Regions from separate parts of the Arthrobacter senegalensis genome, predicted to be linked through region 1. Evidence: predicted binding sites of a transcription regulator. Region 1 holds the regulator's gene; the other holds the start of a gene.
What was found. Region 1 encodes LexA, which represses DNA repair genes until DNA is damaged. Its sites were predicted from a motif close to TCGAACANNTGTTCGA; they were not measured.
Positions count from the first base shown of each region.

Region 2: a site for LexA is predicted at 4,548-4,563, ahead of AC5RVG_RS04505 (HNH endonuclease signature motif containing protein). Genes of this name have one in related genera too.

Region 1 is NZ_JBNHGZ010000004.1:30,460-40,605, reverse strand. It holds gene miaB (tRNA (N6-isopentenyl adenosine(37)-C2)-methylthiotransferase MiaB) at 1-1,063, shown strand, start outside; gene miaA (tRNA (adenosine(37)-N6)-dimethylallyltransferase MiaA) at 1,069-1,998, shown strand; gene dapF (diaminopimelate epimerase) at 2,007-2,927, shown strand; gene AC5RVG_RS13090 (class I SAM-dependent methyltransferase) at 2,938-3,549, opposite strand; gene hflX (GTPase HflX) at 3,982-5,523, shown strand; gene AC5RVG_RS13080 (ATP-dependent DNA helicase) at 5,516-7,555, shown strand; gene lexA (transcriptional repressor LexA) at 7,667-8,416, opposite strand; gene AC5RVG_RS13070 (LysM peptidoglycan-binding domain-containing protein) at 8,713-9,066, shown strand; gene AC5RVG_RS13065 (histidinol-phosphate transaminase) at 9,139-10,146, shown strand, end outside.
Region 2 is NZ_JBNHGZ010000001.1:955,976-966,121, reverse strand. It holds gene AC5RVG_RS04520 (ABC transporter ATP-binding protein) at 1-1,723, opposite strand, end outside; gene AC5RVG_RS04515 (ABC transporter ATP-binding protein) at 1,720-3,516, opposite strand; gene AC5RVG_RS04510 (nicotinamide mononucleotide transporter) at 3,680-4,330, shown strand; gene AC5RVG_RS04505 (HNH endonuclease signature motif containing protein) at 4,577-6,439, shown strand; gene AC5RVG_RS04500 (metallophosphoesterase) at 6,667-7,665, opposite strand; gene AC5RVG_RS04495 (transglycosylase domain-containing protein) at 7,668-9,986, opposite strand; gene sp36 (Sp36 family protein) at 10,024-10,146, shown strand, end outside.

The DNA.
Region 1 (10,146 bases):
CACCAAGCGCGACGCGGTGTACTCCGGGTGGGTTTCCATCTCGGTCGGCTGCAACAACACCTGCACGTTCTGCATCGTGCCCTCGCTGCGCGGCAAGGAACGCGACCGCCGGCCGGGGGACATCCTGGCGGAGGTCCAGGCCCTGGTCGACGACGGCGCCATCGAGGTCACCCTGCTGGGGCAGAACGTGAACTCCTACGGCGTTGAATTCGGCGACCGCGGCGCCTTCGCGAAGCTGCTGCGGGCCTGCGGCAGCATTAACGGCCTCGAACGGGTCCGGTTCACCAGCCCGCACCCGGCGGCGTTTACCGATGACGTCATCGAGGCCATGGCCGAAACACCCAACGTCATGCCGCAGCTGCACATGCCGCTGCAGTCCGGGTCGGACAAGGTCCTGAAGGACATGCGCCGGTCCTACCGGTCCACGAAATTCCTCGGCATCCTCGAGAAGGTCCGGGAACGGATTCCGCACGCGGCCATCTCCACCGACATCATCGTCGGATTTCCCGGGGAGACGGAGGAGGACTTCCAAGCCACGCTGGAGGTGGTGGAACGGGCCCGCTTCGCCAGTGCCTTCACCTTCCAGTACTCCAAGCGGCCCGGCACGCCGGCCGCGGAACTGCCGGACCAGCTGCCCAAGGCCGTGGTGCAGGAACGCTACGAGCGCCTGATTGCCCTGCAGGACCGGATTGCCGCCGAAGAGAACGCCAAACAATTGGGCAGCCGGCTCGAGGTCATGGTGACCGCGCAGCAGGGACGCAAGGCGGAAGCGACCCACCGGCTCTCCGGGCGGGCCCGGGATCAGCGGCTGGTGCACTTTTCCGTGCCCGCGGGTGCGCCGGCGCCGCGGCCCGGCGATCTGGTCACGGTGACCGTCACCGAGGCGGCACCGTTCCACCTGATCGCCGACCCGGCATCCGAAGCGGACTACCAGCTGCGCCGCTCGCGCGCCGGGGACGCGTGGGACCGCTCCCAGGCGGATTCCTGTGCGGTACCGGCCGCCGCGGGCAAGCCGTCCCAGGTGTCGCTGGGCATGCCCGCGCTGCCGGGCCGAACCGCCTGACGGCGATGCCGGTCCACCCCCAAGCGCCGCGCGGCCCGGCGGTCATCGCCGTCGTCGGTCCCACCGGCTCCGGAAAATCGGATCTCGCCGTCGCGCTGGCCCGGCGGCTGGGCGGGGAAGTGATCAACGCCGACGCCATGCAGTTTTACCGCGGCATGGACATCGGCACGGCCAAAATCGATCCGGCCGAGCGGCAAGGAATCGAGCACCACCTGCTGGACATCCTCGACGTGACGGAAGAGGCGAGTGTCTCTGCCTACCAACACCAGGCCAGGGAAGCGATCGACGCCGTGCACGGGCGGGGGCGCCGGGCCATCCTCGTCGGTGGTTCCGGACTGTATGTACGGGCCGCCCTGGATGCGATCGAGTTTCCGGGTACCGATCCGGCCCTGCGCCGCGGCCTCGAAGAGGAGCTGGAAAGCCTCGGCCTCGCAGCGATGCGGGAGCGGTTGCGGCAGGTCGACCCGGTGTCCGCCGGGCGGCTGGCCGACGCCCGCCGGGTTATCCGGGCGCTGGAAGTGCGGCAACTGACCGGGCGTCCGTTCAGCTCCTACATGCCGGAGCGGGAGTATGTCCGCCCGACCGTTCAGATCGGCCTCCGGGTGGACCGCGAGCGGCTCAAGCACCGCCTGGCCGGCCGCGTCCATACGATGGTGGAACGCGGGCTGCTGGAGGAAGTCGCGGCACTGGACCGGCAGGGCCTGCGCCAAGGCCGGACTGCCTCGCGCGCGCTCGGCTACGCCCAGTTCCTGAAGGTGGTCGACGGTGAATGGACCCGGGACGAGGCCGCCGAGGACACCATCGCCGCCACCCGCAAGTTCGCCAGGCGCCAGCTGACCTGGTTCCGCGCCGATCCGAGGATTCACTGGCTGGACTGGGAGGATCCGCTGGCGGCGGACAAGGCGGCAGCGCTCATCGCTAAGCTTGAGCCGTGAACAACCCCATGCCTGATCATCTGTCGGCCCTTGCCGGGCTGCCCTTTGCCAAGGGACACGGCACCGGCAACGACTTTGTGCTCATTGCCGATCCCGACGGGGCCAAGCGCCTCGGGGCCGAGGCGGTCGCCGGCCTCTGCCACCGCCACCTCGGCATCGGCGCCGACGGGCTCATCCGTGCGGTCCGGTCCCGGCACCTGCCCGAGGGCCGCGAGCTGCTGGAGAGCGCGCCGGAGGCCGAGTGGTTCATGGACTACTACAACGCCGACGGCTCGACCTCGGAAATGTGCGGCAACGGGGTCCGCGTCTTCGTGCATTTTCTGCTCGCCGAAGGACTCGTCCAGCTGCCGGCCGGTGAGTCGCTGACCATCGGGACCCGGGCGGGAACCAAAACGGTCAGCCGGTCCGCCAACGGCTACGCCGTGGACATGGGGCCGTGGGAGTTCATCTATCCGGCGGAGGCTGCCGCCAGGGCGATGGATTCGACGGTCACCGCAGGCGGCCTCCAGGTGCCGCGGCCGGCACTGTCGGTGAGTCTGGGGAACCCGCACACAGTGGTCGCCCTCGCCGGGCTCGAAGAACTGGCCGCCACCGAGTTGTTCCACGCGCCGGCGGTAGACCCGGTCCCGGAGAACGGAACGAATGTTGAGTTTGTCGTGCCGGCGGAGCCCCTCGTCGCCGACGGCGCCGGGCACATCAGCATGCGCGTGCACGAGCGCGGGGTGGGGGAGACCCAGTCCTGCGGGACCGGCGCCTGCGCTGCCGCCGCCGCCATCCGCTACTGGGCGGGTGCGGGCGCACCCGACGACTGGCAGGTCGGCGTGCCGGGCGGCGTTGTCCGGGTCCGGTTCATCCCTGCGGCCGACGGGCGGGAACATGTGGAGCTGAGCGGCCCCGCCGTGCTCGTGTCCCGAGGCGTGGTGGCCTGACCGAAGCGGCTCAGCCGGCCCGCCGTATGCAGAGCACCCGGAACGTCTTTGCGGTGCTTTCCCGGCTGACCGCGAAATCCGACGGCAGTTCGGCCGCGAGCCAGCGTTGCAGCGAGTCCGATCCCAGGTTCTTCTGGACGACCAGCCAGGCGGTGCCCCCGGGTGCGAGGCGGGGCAGCCACATCAGCAACAGTGCGTGAAGCTCGCTCTTGCCGATCCGAATCGGAGGATTGGACCAGATGGTGTGGAACTGCAGGGCCGGGTCAACGTCTTCCGGGCGGCAGGCACGGACGTTGGCCAGCCCCAGCGACGCGGCGTTGTCGTTGGTCAGGGCGATGCTGCGTTCATTGACATCCACGGCCAGCACCGTGGCATCGGGGGACTTCAGCCCCATGGTGAGCGCGAGCGGTCCCCACCCGCAGCCGACGTCGAGCAGGTTGCCTTCCGGAGCAGGCGGAGGGACCTCGTCCAAAAGCACCGCCGTGCCCTTGTCGAGGCCGTCCGGACTGAAGATGCCTCCAGCTGTTTGCAGCTGCCGCATGCGGCCATCCAGCTCGACGGCGAGGGTGCGGCGAACCTCGGGATTGCCTGGTTGCGCGCTGAAGTAGTGCTCTGTTCCCATAATCGGCCAGATTAGTGCGCCGACCGCGGAATCGGTATCTAGGCCCACCTAAGCAACGTCCGCTCTGATACCGTGGGAGGCATGAAAAACCTGTGATTGCGCCGTAACCTGCTGTCCCCGCTCGTAGCCGGACAGCGCGTGCCGATGGTTGAGGCCTTGACCTCCCCGGCCGCCGGGCAATCACCGTTCCCGAAGGCTCACTCGAGTCCCTTCTGATCCGGTGCCGCAGCCGCCGCAAGGGCTGCGGCGGTCCCCGGCACCCGCTGCTTGCCCTGCCGCCCGGCCGGGCGGCAGCCCCGCCTTTCCCGCCCGGCAGCGCCCGGGCCCATGCCAGGAGGACTTTTGGCGAATCATCCACAAACTGCATCTTCGGGCTCTGCCGGCCGCATCCCGGAGGACTACGATAAGACCACGGACATTTCGAAGGAGAGCATGACCACCAACAACCCCCAGCCGACACCGGAACCGGAAATGACGCCTGACGAGATCCAGGCGGTCATCGACCGAATCCTGGCCCGCGACACCGCGGCGCGAGGCAAACAGGGCGTCGGCGGCAGAGCCCAGGCACTCTCCGAACTTGATGCCGAGCATTCCGAATTCGACGGCGACCAGCAGGACCTCGCGGAACGCCGCGCCCTGCGGCGCGTAGCCGGCCTGTCCACCGAGCTTGAGGACGTCACCGAGGTTGAGTACCGGCAGCTGCGCCTGGAGCGCGTTGTCCTCGCCGGTCTCTGGACCGAAGGCACGGCCGACGACGCCGACAATTCCTTGCGGGAGCTGGCAGCGCTGGCCGAGACAGCCGGCTCCGAGGTGCTGGACGGTATTGTCCAGCGCCGGTTGAAGCCGGATCCGGGGACTTTCCTGGGCTCCGGCAAGGCCCAGGAACTGCGCGACATTGTGATGTCCACCGGCGCCGACACTGTCATTGTCGACGGCGAGCTGTCGCCGTCGCAGCGCCGCGGTTTGGAAGACATCGTGAAGGTCAAGGTCATTGACCGCACCGCGCTCATCCTGGACATTTTCGCGCAGCATGCCAAGAGCCGCGAAGGCAAGGCCCAGGTAGAGCTGGCCCAGCTTGAGTATCTGCTGCCCAGGCTCCGAGGCTGGGGCGAGTCCATGTCCCGGCAGGCCGGCGGCCGGGTGGGGGCGGCCGGCGGCGGCATTGGTTCCCGCGGGCCCGGTGAGACGAAGATCGAGCTGGACCGCCGGCGCATCCGTACCCGGATGGCGAAGCTGCGCCGGGAGATCACCGCCATGAAGCCCGCACGGGAAACCAAGCGCGCCAACCGCCGCCGCAATGCCGTGCCGTCGGTGGCAATCGCCGGCTACACCAATGCCGGCAAGTCGTCGCTGCTCAACCGCCTGACCGATGCGGGTGTGCTGGTCGAGAACGCGCTCTTCGCCACCTTGGATCCGACCGTCCGCCGGGCGGAAACACCGGACGGTATCGGTTACACGCTCGCCGACACGGTAGGGTTCGTCCGGTCGTTGCCGACGCAGCTGGTGGAAGCCTTCCGCTCCACCCTGGAGGAGGTTGCCGACGCCGACGTCATCCTGCACGTCGTCGACGTCTCGCATCCCGACCCGGAGGGCCAGATCGCCGCGGTGCGCGAGGTGCTGACCGAAATCGAAGCACGGCACATTCCGGAAATCGTCGTCTTGAACAAGGCCGATGCCGCCGATCCGTTCGTGGTCGAGCGACTGCGCCAGCGTGAACCGCGGCACGTCGTGGTTTCGGCGCGGACCGGGCAGGGCATCGATGAGCTGCTTCGGCTCGTCAGCGAGACAATCCCGCGGCCCAGTGTGAAGCTGCAGCTGCTGGTGCCCTACGACCGCGGCGAAGTGATTAGCCGCCTGCACAATGAAGACGCCGAGATCCTCTCCATGGAGCATGGCGGGGACGGCACGCGGCTCGACGTGATGGTGCGCGAGGGCCTGGCATCGGAGCTGGAACAGTTCCTCCGGCATGACTGACCTCCAGGTTCCCGCCGGTGAGGCGCTGCGGCTGCTTGACGTCGCCGTACAGGAGATGGGCGGGCAGCACCGTGCCGGCCAGCACGAGATGGCGGCGAAAGTAGCCGAGGCCTTCGAGCGCCGGCAACACCTGCTGGTGCAGGCGGGCACAGGCACCGGCAAGTCGCTGGCCTACTTAGTGCCGCTCATGGTCCAGGCGCTGGAGGGGGAGAAGCCGGCGATCGTCTCCACGGCAACGTTGGCGCTGCAATCGCAGATCGTCAAGCGGGACCTGCCCCGGCTGTTGGAGGCCGTCGCCGACGAGCTGCCCAGGCCGCTGGACGTCGCTTTGCTCAAGGGCAGGAACAATTACCTCTGCCTGCACAAGCTCGCGGGCGGCTTTCCGGACGAGGACGCGCCGGCGGCGCTGTTCAGCCTCGGCGAGGACGCGGTGCCGCATCCTTCTCCGGCCGGCGCAGCGTCGGCTTCCGGCGCCTCGGGCGCGCTGGGCAAGGAAGTCGTGCGCCTGCGCGAGTGGGCGCACGAGACCGAAACCGGGGATCGGGATGAACTGGTGCCCGGTGTCAGCGATCGGGCCTGGCGGCAGGTCTCCGTCGGCTCCATGGAGTGCCTGGGCGCCCAGAAGTGTCCCCTGGCCGCCGAGTGCTTCAGCGAACTGGCACGGGGCCGCGCGGCGGAGGCAGACATCGTGATCACGAACCATGCCATGCTGGCCATCAACGCCTTCGAGGGCGTCGCGGTACTCCCGGACTATGACGTGGTGGTCATCGACGAGGCCCATGAGCTGCAGGACCGCGTCACCAGCGCCGTCGCGGGGCAACTCTCCGCCGCCATGGTGCGTACCGCCGCCTCGACGGCACGCAAACACACGGGGATCAGCGTGGAGCCTTTGAACTCCGCCGCCGATGCGCTGGAGGACGTCCTGCAGTCGGTGCCCACCGGCCTGCTGGCGGCCGGCCTACGCGAGGAGCATGAGCTGGTTCTCGCGCAGGTACGGGAAGCGGCCCGCGCGGCGCTCTCCGACTCGAAGCCCGAGGGTGCGGGGGCAGCGGACGGCGGACGGCAGATGGCGCGCTCACGGCTCGCGGCCGTGCTGGAACTGGCCGAACGGCTGCTGTCCGCTCCGGACTCCCGGGAGGTCATCTGGGCGACCCGTCCCAGCACCTATGGCGAGGCCGGCGACTACGCCGCCAATGACGACCAGCCGGCAACGTTGAACATAGCGCCGCTCTCGGTGGCGTCCCGGCTGCGTGAGGGCTTGTTCGACGACCATACCGTTGTGCTGACATCGGCGACGTTGTCGGTCGGGGGGACCTTCGATGCCGTCGCCGGGTCGCTCGGACTGCTCGGAGCCGGCGCGCCCGCCTATTCCAGCGTGGACGTGGGCAGCCCCTTCGATTACCCCAGGCAGGGCGTGCTCTACGTGGCGTCGCATCTGCCGAAGCCGGGCCGGGGCACCAGCCCGGAACAGCTCGATGAACTCGAGGAGCTGCTGCTGGCCTCGCGCGGCGGCGCCCTGGGCCTGTTCTCCTCGCGGCGTGCGGCAGAAGAAGCCGCGGCCGAGTTGCGCGGGCGCACCGACCTGACCATCCTGTGCCAGGGCGAATCGTCGATGGGCGCGCTGGTCCGCCAATTCGCCGAAGAGCCCGACACCTGCCTGTTCGGCACCATGACGCTCTGGCAGGGCGTCGACGTTCCCGGTTCCGCGTGCCGGCTCGTGGTCATCGACCGGATTCCGTTCCCCCGGCCGGATGACCCGCTCACGACTGCCCGAACCCGGTCCGTGGCGCAGTCCGGGGGAAACGGTTTCATGACGGTCTCGGCGACCCATGCGGCCGTGCGGCTGGCCCAGGGAGCCGGCAGGCTGATCCGCGCGTCAAACGACCGTGGAGTGGTGGCCGTGTTGGACTCCCGGCTGGCGACGGCGCGCTACGGGAGTTTCCTCCGCAGCGCCCTGCCGCCCTTCTGGAGTACCAAGGACGGCGCCACGGCCCGCCAGGTCTTGGAAAGGCTGGCTACGGCCTCAGCCTGAACGGGTTGGGGGCACGCCCGTTCCGGAGCGAGCGGGGCCCTGCGCGGGGACCGCCCGTGCGGGCAGGGGATCCCGGGGTGGCTGCAGCGCGGACCGGGGAGACCGGGCGCGTCAGAGGGCCCGCATCACCGAGACAACCTTGCCCATGATGGTTGCGTGGTCGCCAAGAATCGGTTCGTACTGGGTATTCTGCGGCAACAGCCAGGTGTGGCCGTCGCGCTGCCGGAAGGTCTTGACCGTTGCTTCGTCGTCGAGCAGTGCCGCCACGATGTCGCCGTTCTCGGCCGTGTGCTGCTGGCGGACCACGACCCAGTCGCCGTCACAGATGGCCGCATCGATCATGGAATCGCCCGAGACCCTGAGCATGAACAACTCGCCGTGTCCCACCAGTTGCCGCGGCAGGGGCATGACGTCCTCGACCGCCTGGTCCGCCAGGATCGGCCCGCCCGCTGCGATCCTTCCCACCAGCGGCACCATCGCCGTGTCGGATGACGTGGTCAGCTCGGATACGGCGACGCCGCTGGAGCTGCGCAGCTGTTGCGGTTCATCAACTCCGACGATTTCCACACCCCCGTGCTCGAGTGTCAGCGGGGTCAGGATTTCCATGGCACGGGGACGCTTGGGGTCGCGCCTGATGTAGCCCATCTTCTCCAGTTGGGCCAACTGGTGCGTGACGCTGGACAGGCTTGCCAGACCGACCGTGTCACCGATCTCGCGCATGGACGGAGGGTATCCGTGGGACATGACGGAGCGCTGGATGGTTTCCAGGATCTTCTTCTGCCTCGGCGTCAGGCTGCGCCCCACTTTGACGGGCCGGCCGCGTCGCTTCGCTCCGGCAGTGGTGGTGGTCTCTTCCGACATGTCCGGCCCCGGTCTCCCCGTAGTGGTCCCTGCGCCGGCGCCGTAGCGGAACCGCACATGGACTGTTGTCTCAACTGTTTTGTCGGTGGCGGCTGATGCACTGCTCTTACTGCCGCCCGACGCTTACAACGCTAGGCGAGGCGGTAGCGAATTTCAAACATTTGTTCGACTGAGTCTCGACAATGTTCGATCACCAGTGCTAAAACTGTAGAAGACGTATTCGAAGATACGTTCGAATACCGTTGCAAGACGATCGAAACCAGCCGAAATAGATCGAATATCGGAAAGGTGGCACCATGTCCGCCCAGCTCGCACCGCAGCCCGCCGGCCTTCGTACCAGCACAGGCCTGCGGCTGACCCGCCGCGGCCGTTTGTTGCTGATCGGCCTGCCGCTGATGCTCGCCGCGGCCGCAGCCCTGACCCTGATCGGTTTCTTCACTGCTCCGGCAATGGCCGCCGCCGGGGGGCTGGGGCCGGGGCCGGCGGCGACCGTCACGGTCGGCAGCGGCCAGTCACTGTGGGACATAGCAGTGCAGTCCGCGCCGGACCGCAACCCCCACGATGTCATTTTCGAGATCGCGCAATTGAACGGCCTGCAGGGGGACATCGTCCACGCCGGGCAGCAGCTGCTGGTCCCGTCCGCGCGCTGAGGCAGCCGTAATATGAGCTGCTTCGGCCCGCCCGATTCCTGCCCCGGGCGGGCCGAAGCTTAAACTGGATCGGTGAGTGAGCAGTTAGAACGCCTGAACCGCCTGCCGTTGCGGGAAAATCTCCGGGGCCTGGAGCCCTATGGTGCGCCCCAGCTGGAGGTTCCCGTCCTCCTGAACGTCAACGAAAACACCCATGGCCTGCCCGATGCTGTCCGTCAGGCCATCGTCTCGGCCGTCAGCGAGGCTGCCGCGGGTCTGAACCGGTATCCGGATCGCGAGTTCACGAAGCTGAGGACGGCGCTGGCCCGCTACTTGGGGCACGGCCTCACCGCAGAGAACATTTGGGCCGCCAACGGATCGAACGAGGTCCTGCAGCAAATCCTCCAGGCCTTCGGCGGCCCCGGCCGCACCCTGCTGAGCTTCCCGCCCACCTATTCCATGTACCCGCTGCTGGCCAGCGGGACGGACACGGATTATGTGGCCGTTCCGCGGGGGGCAGACTTCACGCTGTCCCCGGACGCTGCCGCCGCCGCTGTGGCCGGCTCCGCGGCAAACGTGGTCGTTCTTTGCTCCCCGAACAACCCGACGGGCACCGCCCTGGGCCTTGAGGTCGTGGAGGCGGCGTATGAAGCGGGGGAAGCCTCCAAGGCCATCGTGATCGTGGACGAGGCCTACGCCGAGTTCGCCCACGCCGGAACGCCGAGCGCGCTGACACTGTTGCCGGGGCGGGAGCGGCTCATCGTTTCCCGCACCATGAGCAAGGCCTTCGCGCTGGCAGGCGCCAGGGTCGGGTACCTCGCCGCCGCACCGCAGATTACCGATGCGCTGCGACTGGTCCGCCTGCCCTACCACCTCTCCGCCGTTACGCAGGCAACGGCCCTGGCCGCGTTGGACCATGCCGATGCGCTGCTGGCCAACGTCGAAGACATCAAGGCGCAACGGGACCGCATTGTCGACGGGCTGGCCGAGCTGGGACTCGACCCGGCGCCGTCCGACTCAAACTTCGTGTTTTTCGGCGGGCTGGAGGACCCCCGCTCGGTGTGGCAGGGACTGCTGGAAGCCGGCGTGCTGATCCGCGAC
Region 2 (10,146 bases), on a different contig from region 1:
CCACCCGGCCCTCGTGGATGACCAGCACCCGGTCGGCGATCTCGACGGTGGAAAGCCGGTGCGCGATGATCAGCGCCGTGCGGTTGCCCAGCAGGGTCTGCAGGCCCTCCTGGACCTGGCGCTCGCTGGGAATGTCCAGCGACGCGGTGGCTTCGTCCAGGATCAGCACCGCCGGGTCGGCCAGGAACGCGCGCGCGAAGGAGATGAGCTGCCGCTGGCCGGCCGAGACGCGGCCGCCGCGCTTGTTCACATCGGTGTCGTAGCCCTCGGGCAGAGACAGGATGAACTCGTGGGCGCCGACGGCGCGGGCGGCGTCCTCGATCTGCGCACGGCTGGCCTCCGGGTTGCCCAGGGCGATGTTCTCCGCGACGCTGCCGCTGAACAGGAACGCTTCCTGCGTGACCATCACGACGGCGCGGCGCAGGTCTTCGTTGGACAGCTGACGCAGCTCGATCCCGTCCAGGGTGAGCGACCCGGAGGTCAGGTCGTAGAAGCGGGCGATCAGCTTGGCCACGGTGGACTTACCGGCCCCGGTCTGCCCGACGACGGCGACCGTCTGGCCGGCGGGAATGTCCAGGTCCAGCCTCGGCAGCACTACCCGGCCGTCGCCGTAGCCGAAGACGGCATCGCGGAACCGGATCGCCCCGCGGGCGTCCTTGAGCGGGACCGGGCGGGCCGGGGGAACGATGGTCGGTTCTTCCTCCAGCAGCCCGGAGACCTTTTCCAGCGCGGAGGCCGCGGACTGGAAGGAGCTGTAGAACATGGCGATCTGTTCTGTGGGGCGGAAGACCTGTTTGGTGGCCAGCAGCACCGCGACCAGGGTGCCGATGGCAAGGTCGCCGTCGAGCACCCGGAAGCCGCCGATCAGCAGCACCGCGGCCACGGTCAGGTTGCCGACGCCGTTCAGCACCGGCTGGAGCACGCCGAAGTACCTGATGTTCCGCAGGGTCGCGCCGCGGTAGTCGGCGGCCAGCTCGTTGTAGCGTGCGGAGTTGTCTCGCTCGCGGCGGAAGGCCTTGACGGCCCGGATGCCGGTCATGGTTTCCACAAAGTGCACGATCAACCGGGCTGACACCACCCGGGAGGCCCGGTTGGCCAGCTCGGAGCCCTTTTGGTACCACCGGGTGACGAAGGCGATGGGTATGGCGGCGACCAGGATGATCAGCCCGCTCTTCCAGTCCAGTCCGGCGATGCTGATGGCGGTGAAGAGCATGAACATCACGCCGGAGGTCAGCTGGGTGACGCCGTTGTCCAGCAGTTCCCGCAGCGCCTCCAGGTCCGACGTCTGCCGGGAGATGATTCGGCCGGAGGTGTAGGTTTCGTGAAACTCCAGGCTTAACCGCTGGGTGTGCCGGAAGACCCGGACCCGCAGGGCCAGCAGCATGGCCTGACTGAGCCGCGCGGTGACATAGATGTAGGCCGCCAGCAGGGATCCGCCGGCGATCGCGACGGCGGCGTAGGCGGCGCCGATCAGCACCAGGGGCATGGTGTCGCCGCCGGTGAAGGCCGGCAGCGCATTGTTGATGCCGAAGGCCACCAGCACCGGACCGGCGGCCCGGGCGGCGTTGCTGGCCACCACCAGCACGATGGAGAGCGCGAACAGCCGCTTGTGCGGGGACACCAGTTCGCCCAGCAGCCGCAGGGAGCGCCGCCTGACGGCTCTGCGGTCGGTTTGGTCCAGGTTGATGTTGTCTTCGCCGGCGACTCCGGTCATGGAACTCATCGGGCTTCCTTTGCGTCCAGGACGTCTTCGACCGTGGGCTCGGCCACCAGCGAGGCGATCACGTACCGGTAGTGTGTGCTGCTGCGCAGCAGCTCCGAGTGGCTGCCGACCGCCGTAATTTGGCCGTCCTGCAGCAACGCCACCCTGTCGGCCAGCGCCACGGTGGAGGGCCGGTGGGCCACGATCACGGTGGTGGTGCCGCGGAGTTCTTCCCGCAGCCGCTGCGTCACCGCTTCTTCGGTCCGCACATCCAGGGCCGAGAGCGGGTCGTCCAGCACCAGCACGGCCGGTTGCGCGGCGATGGCCCTGGCCAGCGCGATCCGCTGCCGCTGCCCGCCGGACAGGCTCAGTCCTTCCTCGCCAATCCGCGTGTCCACGCCCTGCGGCAGGTCATAGGCGAACCCGGCCTGCGCCACCTCGAGCGCCCGCGAGAGGAGGATTTCTGGATCTTCCCCGCGCGGGCGGGCACCGAGCAGCACGTTGTCCCGGACCGAGGTGGAGAACAGCGTGGAGTCCTCGAAGGCCACCGACACGCGGGCGCGCAGCTCGGCCAGCGGGAGATGACGGATATCCGTACCGTCCAGAAACACGGCGCCGGAGGTGACGTCGTACAGCCGGGGAATCAGCTGCAGCAGGGTGCTCTTGCCCGAGCCGGTGACCCCTACCAGCGCCAGGGTTTCACCCGCGCGCACGTGCAGGTCCACGCCGTCGAGAACCGGGGCCGCGTCCGCGGCGGCGTCGGGATAGCGGAAGACGACGTTGGACAGGCGCAGTTCCCCGCGCACGGGGCCGGCCGGTGCGGGAACGTCCGGGTCGATGATGGTGTTCTTCGTATCCATCACGTCGAAGTGCCGGTCCAGGGCGGTCTTCGCCGTCAGCGTCATGCCCATCAGGGAACCGATCGCTTCCACCGGACCGGCCACCACGGCGGCGGTGGCAAAGAAGGCGACCAGGTCGCCCACGGTCATGTGCCCGCCGGAGACCTGCATGATGCCGATGACCAACGCGGCGCCCAGCACCAGATCGGGCAGTGACACGACGGTGGCGAGGAACTTGGAAAGCGTGCGGGCCTTGGCCAGTTCGGTCTGGCGCAGTTCTTCGGCCTGGCCGTGGAAGTTCTCCAGCGCGTACTTGCCGCGGCCGAAGGCCTTGAGCACCCGGATCCCGTGCACCGATTCCTCCACGGTGGTGGCGAGGTCGCCCGCCTGGTCCTGGCTCAGCCGGGAGGAAGCGCCGAACGCGGTACGGAAGCGGAACCCCTGCCAGACGAGTGGCACGGCGGCGGCCAGGAAGATCAGTCCCAGCAACTGGTTCAGCGCGAACATCAGCGCCAGCCCCGCGACCACCGTCACCAAGGAGACCACCAGCATGAGCGACCCGAACGCCAGCCAACGCCGGATCAGGCCCAGGTCCGCCATGGAGCGGGAAAGCAGCTGGCCCGAGCCCCAGCGGTCATGGAAGGCGGCCGGCAGATGCTGCACGTGCCGGTAGAAGCTGGTGCGCATGCCCATCTCCACGTCCGTGGCGGGCGCGATCACGAACACGCGCCGCAGGTACACCAGGCCGGCCTCGGCCACGCCCAGCACCGCAATGACGACGGCGGGGCCCCAGACTTCCGAGGGGCGGCCGCCGGTATGGATGGTGTCCACCAGGCCGCGCAAGACCTGGGGAATGGCCAGTGCCACCAGGCTGGCGCCGAGGGCGCTGAAGAATCCCAGGATCAGCCGGGGGAGGATGGGCCGGACATAGTGTTTGAGCCGGGCGATCGAGCGCCAGAGGGATAACTCAGTCATGTGGTCGATTCGTCGCAGTGGTTCGGAGGGCTTCGTGTACTGCAGCAACTATCCTAGCGACCCGCGTTGAGGCGCTGGTCACTGTTGGCCCGGCCCGCGCCGACGCGTTGGGAAACCGATGCTTGCTAGGCTGTGCGGAACCATTCACCAACGGGGGGCGGGCATGGATCTGACGGACGTCGCGAACGGCTTCGGGGTGTTCCTGTGGATGTCAATGCTCTTTCCGCTGCTGCGGGTGGCCGGCGTCCTGCTCTTGGTGCTGCGGAAACCGGCCGGCTGGCTGGTGCTGCTGGCGGAACCGGTCCTGTCCATGGTGTTGATGGGCGTGGCTGGCGCATTTAGCCTGGCCGTCCTGATGTTGCCTGCGGTGGCCGCCTACGGATGGTGGCGGTGGCGATGGGGCCGGCGGTCGCGCCGACAGCGGGCGACCGGCGGGGTTCCGGTCCACCCGGTAGAGCGGTCCGACTGGCTGGCCGCGGCCGGGCTGATCGTGCTCGTCCTGCTGTTCTTCGGCATCGACGTGCTGCCCATGATGCTGATGCACATGGCGGACCCATGGGCGATTGTTGAAGCGGCGGTCGTTAGCCTCCTGACTCCGCTGCTGTACCTCGGTCTCGCGCGCGGCGTTATCGAAGCGTGGTGGATCGGCGTCGCCCTCTCGCTGATGGGGCTGACCAGACTGGCAGCGAACGCAAACCCGCAGGTCCTCTTTGCACTTGACGCCATCGTGTTCACCGTCCTGCTGGGAATTTTGAGTCTGTACGGCTGGTCCAAATGGCGCGAGGCGCACGCGGAGACGGCCGCTTCGACGTAGCATCGCGGCGCCGTCCTACCGTGCGCACGCAGGCTGCTTACCGCCTTTCGTAGGGCGTTCCCGGGTGGTGGCACCAGTTTGCAATAGGAGTAAGCGGGCTGCTTGCGGTCGTTTGGAGGCCTACCTGCACGGTTTTTCCCGGCCGCTCCCATCGTTACCCGCAAGCACTGCCTCTCGGCAGGCACTACTCCTACACACTGGGCCCTTTTGATGGCTATCGAATCTGTGTACGAATAAAATTGTGGTATGGCTCTTGCACCGTTGGACCGCACCGGGGAGATGGAAGCATCTCTGGATCAGGCGTGTGTGCTGCTGCAGGATGTTGCCGACCGCTTCCCCGTTGAGTTGTCGTCCCTGTCTACCCGGGACTTGGCCAACACGGTGGCGGCGGTCGAGGGTGTTTCGAAGCTCGTGGAGTTCCTGCAGGCGGTCGGCGCCCACGCGGTGGAGCGGGCGGACATCGCCGCCACCGGGGAACATGCGACGGCAGGACTCGGAGCAAGCGCCGGGGCCGGGGCGGAGGCGGGTGCCGTCGCGTCGGTCACCGCGGGGGCGGGGGAGTGGGCGGACCCGGTGGCGGCGATCAGCACCGGGAGCGTGGACGCCGCGGCCCCGGAGGGGTCCGGGGCGCCCCGGGTGCGGCGCGGCCGCAAGACGGAGTTCGCGAACACGGCGGAGTATCTGCGCTCCCGGTTGGGGATCGGGATTGTGGAGGCGCGGCGCCGGCTGCGGGTCGGCAAGGCGATCGCCGCGCCGGTGCGGTTGGACGGGGAGCCGGGTGCGCCGGCGTTGCCGGTTTTGGCCGAGGCCATGGCCGGCGGTGAGGTCAGCGGCCAGGTCGCGGCCTTGGTGGTTGATTCCCTGGACCGGGCCCGCCACGCCGGTAGCCCGGAGGCGTTGCAGGCGATGGAAGCGTCGCTGGTCCGACAGGCCGCGGACGCCGACGCGGACACCCTGGTGATGGTGGCCAGAACGTGGGAAACCGCCGTCGACCAGGACGGTGCCGAGCCGTCCGAGGAGGAACTGCGGGCCCGGCAGGGCATGTTCTACCGCGGCCGGCGCCGCGGGCTGCACCAGTTCGTCATCAACACCACCGACGCCCAGTACGAAGCCCTCGCCACCGTGATGAACAGCGCCGCGAACCCAAGGATCCGCCCCGACGCCATCGAAACCGCCGCCACCGGCAGCACCCCTACGGACACAGGCGAAGCAGACGCAACCGGCAACGCCAACACCGCAAAGGCGGGTCCGGCCGGTTCTGGGGAGTCCCACACCGAAAGTGACGGAACCACGGTCGCCGGCACGGCCAGCAGCGGCGGTAACCACGATGTTCCCGGCACCGGTCCCGGCACCGGTCCCAGCGCCGGTGCCGCGGAGGCAGGCAGGGGCGGAGCCGGTGCCGCTGAGGGTGACCGCGGCTACATAACCGGCGCGAGGGGCGATCTGTCCTCCGGGGCCGAAGCCAGCAGCGATAGTTCCGCCGGTGTGGATCCGACCGTGGTGGAGGCGATGGATGGTGCCACCCGGGCGCAGAAGCTGCTCGCGGGACTGGTCGGGGCGTGCCGGATCGCGCTGAACACCGGAAGGCTCCCGGACTCGGGCGGGCACCGCACCCAAGTGATCGTTACCACCGGGTACGAGCAGCTGGCCGGGCTGCTCTCCGGCGGCGGCAACGCGGTCTTCACCGGCCCGGTCTCGGCCACCACGGTCCGCCGGATGGCCTGCGACGCCGAGATCATCCCGGCCGTCCTGGGATCCGAAGGCGAAATCCTGGACCTGGGCCGGTCCCAACGGTTCTTCAACAGGGCCATCCGCCGGGCCCTGGTCGCCCGGGACAAGGGCTGCGCCTTCCCGGGGTGCAGCATGCCCGCGTTCTGGACCGAAGCCCACCACATCATCCCGTGGTGGGCCGGCGGCCGCACCGACGTCAACAACGGAGTATGCCTCTGCCTGCTCCACCACGACCTGATCGAGCAAGGGAACTGGGAGATCAACGTCGTCGACGGCATCCCCTGGTTCACCCCGCCGGACTACATCGACCCGCGCCGCAGACCGCTGCGCAACTCCTACTGGCACACCCACGTCCCACCCCAACCACTCCAAGCGTGACCGTGGCCGCTGCGGCGTGGGCGGATGCGCGGGGCACTGCTGAGGAAGTTTTAGCGGGCGGGCGCGCGGGGCGCAGCTGAGGAAGTTTCAGCGGGCGGGCGCGCGGGGCGCAGCTGAGGAAGTCTTAGCGGGCGGGCGCGCAGGGCGCATCTAAAGATGCATGTGCGGGTTGCGCAGAAGAAAGCGAGAGCTGGTGTAAGACCAGATGGACAAGCGTGCTTCTGTGCTCAGCTGAGCCCGGGGCCGGGCCCGGTGGGGCGGCCTTCGGCAGGGACTTCGCCGGCCGGATTAGCCGGTGTCAGTGTCAGCAGCACAGCCTCCGGGCGGCAGGCGAAGCGCACCGGAGCCAGACGCGACGTTCCCAACCCGGCCGACACGTTCAACGGGACGCTACGCCCCTCGTGCTCCCAGTACGTCAGCCCCCGGGCGCGCCACGTGGGCAGATCGCAGTTGCTGGTCAAGGCCCCGTAGCCGGGTAGGCGGACCTGGCCACCATGGGTATGCCCGGCCAGCATCAGGTCGGCGTCGTCGGCAGTGAACCGGTCCAGCACCCGCTGGTACGGAGCGTGGGCCACCGCGATCCGCAGGAATGCGGCCTCATCGGCGGATGTCGAACCGTTGGGGAAACCCGAATATTGGTCGCGCTGCAGGTGCGGATCGTCAACCCCCGTGAAGTCCAGCCGCACCCGGTCCACCACCACCGACTGGTGCCGGTTGGTCAAGTCGATCCAGCCCGCGGTGCCGAAAGCCGCATGCATCTCCCGCCAGGGCAGTTCACGCTCCGCGTAGTCCTTGGGCTGAGAGGAGGGGCCGGTGAGGTAGGAGAACGGGTTCTTCATCACCGGGGAGTAGTAATCGTTGGAGCCCGGGACGAACACGCCCGGAACATCCATGAGCGGTGCCAGCGAGTCCAGCAGGGGCTGCACGGCCTGATGATGGCTGAGGTTATCGCCGGTGTTGACCACCAAGTCCGGTTCCAGCGACGCCAGCTGCCGCAGCCACCTCTGCTTCAGCGTCTGCCCGGGAGTCATGTGGATGTCGGACAGGTGCAGGATCCTCAGAGGGCCTCGTCCGGCGGGCAGGATGGGCAGCGTTTCTTCGCGGACCTTGAAGAGGTTCCGCTCGATAACGGAGCCGTAGACGAGCGCGGCCCCGCCCGCAGCCGTGGCGCCCAGGGCCAGCGTGCCTGCGGTCCGGAGCCGTGCCCGCAACAAGTCAGTGTCCACGGTTAGTCGTTGCCTCCTCCGCCGTTGCCTCCGCCGTTTCCGTTACCCCCGCCGTTGCCGTTGCCTCCGCCGTTTCCGTTGCCGGAATCGCCGGAATCGCCGGAATCGCCGGATTCACCGGAATCGCCGGAGTCACCGGAGCCGCCGCCCGAATCCCCGTCGTCGCTGCTGTTGCTGGAATTCGAGTTGTTGTTCGACTCGGCGGGTGCCGGGGTCTGGACCGGTCGGGGCGGATACATCATGCTGCTCGGCGCGGAGCCGAACTCGCCCGTCTTGTACAGGCCGGCGACCTTCTCCATGTAATCGGTCCACTGCCCGCCGGCGATGGTCGCACCGTCCACGTAGTCGCGCGTTACGCCGTTGATGGGGATGTTGTTGATCGATTTGTAGGCATGCGGGTTGCCCACCCAGGAAGCAGTGGAAATGCCCTTGGTGTAACCCACCGTCCAGGTGTACTCAGACTTGTCGGTCGTGCCGGTCTTGACAGCGGCGGGAACACCAATCGGATGGATTCCTCCCAGCTGCAGGTTGACCAGGTTCTCCAGCGGGACGCTGACGGCAGCAGCCACTTCCTCCGAGATCGCCCGTTCGCAGGACTTCTTCGGCACCTCGTACTTGTTGCCCTGGGCGTCCGTCACGGAGGTCAGCGCGATCGGCTTGCAGTACACGCCGCCGTTGGCGAACGCCGCGAACGAAGCCGCCATCGTCATCGGGGACACGTTGGTCGTGCCGATGATGAAGGACGGGTGCTCAATGCTGATCGGTTCCTTGTCCGTCGCCGTCCGGACGCCGAGGCGCGTTGCCGCATCCTGGATGTCACAAAGGTCCAGCTGCGCGGCCATGGCGGCGGTAGCGGAGTTGATCGACCACGTCAGGCCCTGGCTGGCGGTCATGGTCCGCTCGAAACCTGGCAGCGCATTCTGGAAGTCCCACTCACTGAACCACGCGTCCGGCGGCAGGCAGCTGGCCTTCCACGGGTACTGCGCCGGGTACTCCGTCCGGCGCGCATCGACCGACGCGTTGAGCGCCTTGCCCGCTTCGAGCCAGGCGACCATGGTGTAGGGCTTCATCGTGGAGCCGGGCTGCCAGCCGTTGCCGCCGCCCATATCGGCGTCGACGTTGTAGTTCAGCTCCGTGTTGGCCGCGCCGTCTTCGGGGCTGTAGTTGGTGTTCTGGGCCATCATCAGGATGTTGCCGGTGCCCGGTTCAATCGAGACCATGGACGAGCCGACGCCGGACTCATCGCCCACCGGGACTTCCTGCTCGATCTGCTTCTGGCCTTCCTTCTGGAGGCGGGAGTCGAGCGTGGTCTTGATGGTGAGGCCGCCACGGGCCAGGAGCTTCGCCCGCTCGGTGGAGTCTGCACCGAACGCGTCGGACTGCATGATGGCGTGCTGCACGTAGCTGCAGAAGTAGTCGGCGAAGTTTGCCGCGACACAGCCGGAACGCACCGGCTTGAGGTTCAGGTTTAGGTCGCTGGCAACGGCTTTGTCGTACTCCTCTTGGGTGATCTTGCCCGCATTGCGCATGGCCGCCAGCACCGTATTGCGGCGCTCCACCGTGGCTTCCGGGTTGTTCACCGGATTGAAGTAGTTGGGCGACTGCACCATGCCGGCCAGCATGGCCGACTGCTGGATGTCCAGCTTGGCCGCGGGAACGCCGAAGAACGTCTTTGCAGCAGCTTCAATGCCATAGACCTGGCCGCTGAACAACACGATGTTCAGGTAGCCCTGCAGGATTTCTTCCTTGCTGAATTCCTTTTCGACGGCGATGGCCAGCTTCGCCTCGCGCAGCTTGTCGCCGATGTCCTTGGTGCCGCTGATGGTCAGCTCTTCGGCCCCCTTGCCCGCGGAAGCGCCGGCGTCGATCAGCACGTTGTTCACATACTGCATGGTCAGCGTCGACGCGCCCTGCAGGTCCCCGCCGGCCATGTTCGTCACCGCGGCGCGCATGATGCCTTGGGGGTCCACACCGTTATGTTCGTAGAAACGAACGTCCTCGATGGAGATGATGGCGTCCTGCATGTGCTGGGAGACCTTGTCCAGGGTCACCGGGACGCGGTTTTCGGCGTAGAACGTGGCAATCAGCTTGCCGTCGGCGGAGAGGATCCGCGACGGCTGGGACAGCGGTTGCGTCTGCAGTTCGTCCGGCAATTGGTCGAAGTATTCGATCGATGAGGTTGCCCCGACACCGGCCACGGCTGCGGCCGGAACCAGCAGACCGGCTGCGAGCACGCCGCAGAGCGCACTGATACCCAGGAAGCCAACAACTTTGCCTAGGGTGGTCGCAGTGTCGAAGAAGGGGGATTTGCGAGCGGCCATGGGGTTCAGTTTACAAGCAAGCGCTACCCTTTGAGTTATGACCAAATGGGAATACGCGACAATTCCGCTCATTATCCACGCGACCAAGCAGATTCTTGACCAGTGGGGGGAGGACGGCTGGGAGCTCGTCCAGGTGTTCCCCGGCCCGAACGGAACCAAT